DNA from 2 places in the Cryobacterium sp. BB736 genome. Region 1 is predicted to be linked to the other one. Evidence: predicted binding sites of a transcription regulator. Region 1 holds the regulator's gene; the other holds the start of a gene.
What was found. The regulator HspR, encoded in region 1, represses chaperone genes until heat shock. The targets are predictions, from matches to a motif close to AAGTTGAGTCNNNNNGACTCAACTT.
Positions count from the first base shown of each region.

Region 2: a site for HspR is predicted at 869-893, ahead of IRG63_RS05990 (Hsp20/alpha crystallin family protein). Genes of this name have one in related genera too.

Region 1 is NZ_JABXWQ010000001.1:796,253-798,720, forward strand. It holds gene IRG63_RS03800 (ATP-dependent Clp protease ATP-binding subunit) at 1-302, opposite strand, end outside; gene IRG63_RS03805 (hypothetical protein) at 330-1,067, opposite strand; gene IRG63_RS03810 (heat shock protein transcriptional repressor HspR) at 1,100-1,513, opposite strand; gene IRG63_RS03815 (DnaJ C-terminal domain-containing protein) at 1,522-2,468, opposite strand, start outside.
Region 2 is NZ_JABXWQ010000001.1:1,226,839-1,229,306, reverse strand. It holds gene IRG63_RS05995 (S8 family serine peptidase) at 1-633, opposite strand, end outside; gene IRG63_RS05990 (Hsp20/alpha crystallin family protein) at 937-1,380, shown strand; gene IRG63_RS05985 (NADP-dependent isocitrate dehydrogenase) at 1,447-2,468, opposite strand, start outside.

The DNA of each region.
Region 1 (2,468 bases):
GCAGCAAGGTCAAGGGATACGAGTCGCTTGTCCTTGAGCGAGTCGGCAACGTCGCCGGCGACGATGCGCTGCGCGAGCCCCTCGACGACCGCGGTCTTGCCGACGCCGGGCTCTCCGATGAGCACCGGGTTGTTCTTGGTGCGTCGGGTGAGCACCTGACTGACCCGCCGGATCTCAGCGTCGCGGCCGATCACCGGATCGAGTTTGCCCGTGCGGGCGATCGCCGTGAGGTCGACCCCGTACTGTTCGAGCGCGGTCTTCTGTTCCTCATCGGTCGCCGGAGCGCCCTGCATGTTCGCCATAGCTTTCGCGTTTCTTTCTCTTGGTTCTTAGGGAATTACTGTTGTCCTCGGCTCGGATGTCGCAGTCTCAAGGCCGGAGCGCATCACGTGCGCCATCCACCACCAGCTCAGCCAGCCGATGACCGAGTTGACGATGAACCCGAGCAGGAAGCCGACGACGCCGAGCACGGCGGCGATGGCTCCACCGTCGAGGCCGCCTGCCGACAGTGCACCGCCTCCCAGCTGGAGGCCGAAGCTCGTGAACGACTGGACGACCCAGAACGCCGCGACGGCGACACCCGCCCCGGCCCAGGTCACCGGCCACGGCCGATTGACGTCGTGCCGGGCGAGGATGACCTTGCTCAGGTAGAGGCCGAGCCACATGATGCCGAGGCCGACGATCGAGATGATGATGAGCGGGATGACCCACGCACTGAGGTTGACGTTCTCGACGAACTCCTCGAGTCCTGCGTACTGGCCGTAGTCGGTGCTGACGCGGGCGATCCAGGCGAAAAGCCCCGCGAACAGGCCGAGGATGATCGGCACGATGAACAGCCCGAAGCCGATCGTCAGGAGGTTGAAGCCGACGATGCCTGCCCACGCGGCGCCGATCTTCTGCCGACTGCCCAGTGGGGGGCGGGGTGGGGTTGCCGGCGCGTACTGCGGGGCATACGGCTGCCCGGGTGCGGGCTGCTGCCCGTAGGGCTGCGTGGGCTGCTCTCCGTAGGGCTGCCCGGGCGTGGGCTGCTGACCGTAGGGCTGCTGGTTCGGGTCTTCGGTGGTCATGGTCTCCTACTCCTTTGTCGAGCTCTCATGAGTCATCGGGTGAAGGGTTTCCACAGCACGACCTGTGTGTTGCGTTGCGTTCTCGTTCCGGCGCGCAACGGGATGACGTCGCCAGCCTCGTCCGCGGCGAACACCCGCCGGCCGGGGCGGTTCAGCAGTTCGTCGGCGAGTGCGGTTTCCAGTTCCCGCACGCGTTGCGCGAGCTCGTTGACCTGGTTCTCCAGGTCGAGCACCCTGCGGATGCCTTCGAGGCTTACCCCTTCGGAGCTGAGCCGGGCGATCTCCCGCAGCTGGGCGACATCCCGCATCGAGTAGCGGCGCGACTTGCCCGCGGTGCGCTTCGGGCTCACCAGCCCGAGTCGGTCATACTGCCGCAGCGTCTGCGGGTGCATCTCTGACAACTCGGCCGCGATGGCGATCGCGAACAGCGGCGAGTTCTCGTCCATGTCCATCATCATCCGGCCCTCGCCATCAGCTCATCCCGGGGGTTCTCCTTGGGCATCGCCTTCTCGAACGCTTCCAGGTGCTTCTTCGCGTCGGCCGGCACGTGACGCGGCACGACGACGTGGACGGTTGCGAGCAGGTCGCCGGTGCCCTTCTTGGTCGTGACCCCGCGGCCCTTGACGCGCATCACGCGTCCGCTGGGTGTCGCGGCCGGCACCTTGAGCTTGACCAGCGGCCCGTCCAGGGTGGGCACCTCGATGGTCGCGCCGAGGGTGGCCTCGGCAAAGGTGACGGGCACGTCGACGCGCAGGTTCAGCCCGTCCCGCTCGAACACCGGATGCTTGCGCACGGTGACCGTGATCACCAGGTCCCCGGCTTCACCGCCATCCGGGCTGGGCTCTCCCTTGCCCTTCAGTCGGATCTTCTGCCCGTCGGCGACTCCGGCTGGGATGCGGACGCTGATGGGCTTCCCGCCGGCCGGTTGCAGCCGGATGGTGTCGCCGTTGATGGCCGTCACGAAGTCGAGAGTCGTGGTGGCGCTCAGGTCGCGGCCCCTGGTTGGGCCGCCGAACCCGCGGAAGCCGCCGGTCGACTGCCCGAACCCGCCGCCGCCGAACATGCTGCCGAAGATGTCCTCGAAGTCGCTGCTGCTGTAGCTCTGGCGGCCACCGGAGCCGCTCTGGCCGAACATGCCGCCGAAGACGTCCTCGAAGCCACCGCCGCGACCGCCGGTCGCAAAGCGCGGCGCACCGGCGCCGAGCGCGCGCATCTGGTCGTACTCCGCCCGCTGCTCGGCGTCGGAAAGCACGGCGTACGCCTCGCTGATCTCCTTGAACTTCGCTTCGGCCGCAGTATCACCCGGGTTGGAATCCGGGTGATACTTGCGCGCCAGCTTGCGGTAGGTCTTCTTCAGGTCGGCCTCGGAGACGTCCTTCGACACGCCAAGGGCCTTGTAGA
Region 2 (2,468 bases), 430 kb from region 1:
GCCATCGAGGTACGGGTCGGATCCCGGGGCGGTGCCGAGCGTGTCGCCCGCGAAGGCGGGGTTCTCCGGCGCGATGCCGGTGTCGAGCACGCCGACGACCACGCCGGCACCCGCGTTGTCGACGCCACCGACGGACTCCCAGACGCCGCCGGGGCCCTCGAGTCCGAGGAACTCGGTCGACGGCACCGCGGTGATGTGCTGGAGCTCATCGAGGGCGAGCGACGCGACGTTCTTGTCAGCGGCCAGCTTCGCTGCCTGCGCCGCGGTCAGGTCGGCCGCGAATCCGTTGAGGGAGAGGGTGTACGAGTAGTCGACGTCGGCTCCGACGGCGTCCGCTACCTCTTTCTGTTTCTTCTTCAGGTGTGCGGTGTACTTCTGGACCGCCCCACGGCCCGGCTTGAGCTGCTCGCCCTTCTTCGGCTGAGTCGGTGCGAACCCATCGACACCGCCCTCGTAGGTGGCGGCGGATGGTTCGACGAGCGTGACGATGTAGCGGCCCGGCTCGAACGATAGCTGACCGTGGCCCCCTATCTCGGTCGGGGCGGCGGCGGCCGTGAACGCGGTTCCGGCAACGATGCCGGATGCGATCAGGGCGGCCGACGCGCACGCGGCGATTGCGCTGCGAATGGTCACAGATGTATCCCTTCTGCGGTGAACAGGGTCGGTGTAGCTGAACAAGGACGGTGTTGCGCCGCAGTCGGGGGCACTGCGAGTGAGTCACACACTAGAGGCTGTCTACCCCCTTTGGGGGGATCCTCGACATTTTTCTTTTCGGCAGCGGTGTCGGCGCACCCTCGAGGCCCCGTGCTTGCTGGAATGCGGGTGAGAAATCTGGCACTCTCCTATGCCGAGTGCTAACATGGATGCCAAGTTGAGCGGTATCGACTCAACATTGGAATGTCATATCCGAAACGCATACAGGGAGTTGATGAAGAAATGGCACTCTACTTCGACCCGTTCCGCGAACTGGATCGAATGGCAACCGAGCTGATGGACCCGCGTCAGGGCCCGCGGATGATGCCCATCGATCTGCACCGCGAGGGCGACCACTACATCCTCGCCGTCGACCTGCCGGGCGTGGACCCGGGCTCGATCGACATCGACGTCGATGGTCAGCTGCTGACCATCCGGGCGGAGAAGACCGGGCGCAGCGGTGACGTGAAGTGGATCGCCAAGGAGCGCGTTTCGGGCTCGTTCCTGCGCCAGCTCAACCTGGGTGATGGGATCGACACCGAGAGCATCAGCGCCAGCTACAACAATGGTGTGCTGAGTGTCGTCATCCCGATCCACGAGAAGGCCAAGCCTCGCAAGATCGAGGTCCAGCGCGGTGAGCGCGAGGGCACGCAGCAGCAGATCAGCCCGAACGTGTCGACATCCTGACGCTTAGCGGCAAAGCAGAGGACCGGCGCCTTTCGGCGCCGGTCCTCTTGCGTTCAAGACAGCAGGCTACGCAGCCATCCGCGCCTTCAGGTTCGCGTCCAGGGTCGCGAGGAACTCCTCGGTGGTCTGGTACTCCTGCTCCGGGCCGACCAGCATCGCGAGGTCCTTGGTCATCTTGCCCGACTCGACCGTCGTGATGACGACGTCCTCGAGTGTGCTGGCGAAGTCGATGAGCGCCTGGTTGTCGTCGAGCTTGCCGCGGTGCGCGAGTCCGCGCGTCCAGGCGAAGATCGAGGCGATCGGGTTGGTGGAGGTCGGCTTGCCGGCCTGGTGCTGGCGGTAGTGACGGGTGACGGTGCCGTGGGCGGCCTCCGCTTCGACGATCTTGCCATCCGGCGTGGTCAGCACCGAGGTCATCAGGCCGAGCGAGCCGAAGCCCTGAGCGACGGTGTCCGACTGCACGTCGCCGTCGTAGTTCTTGCACGCCCAGACGTAGCCGCCCTCCCACTTGAGCGAGGCTGCGACCATGTCGTCGATCAGGCGGTGCTCGTAGGTGAGGCCAGCGGCGTCGAACTGGTCCTTGAACTCGTTGTCGAAGATTTCCTGGAAGATGTCCTTGAACCGGCCGTCGTAGGCCTTCAGGATGGTGTTCTTCGTCGACAGGTATACCGGGTAGTTGCGGGCTAGACCGTAGTTCAGCGAAGCGCGCGCGAAGTCACGGATGCTGGCGTCGAGGTTGTACTGCACCTGCGCGATGCCGTCGCCGGGCGCCTGGAAGACCTCGAACTTCTGCGGCTCCGATCCGTCCTTCGGGGTGAACTCGACGGTGAGGGTGCCCTCGCCGGCGAACCGGAAGTCGGTGGCGCGGTACTGGTCGCCGAAGGCGTGACGGCCGATGATGATCGGCTTGTTCCATCCGGGGACGAGCCGCGGAATGTTGGAGATGATGATCGGCTCGCGGAAGATCACGCCGCCGAGGATGTTGCGGATGGTGCCGTTCGGGCTCTTCCACATCTGCTTCAGGCCGAACTCTTCGACGCGAGCCTCGTCGGGCGTGATGGTGGCGCACTTCACGCCGACGCCGTGCT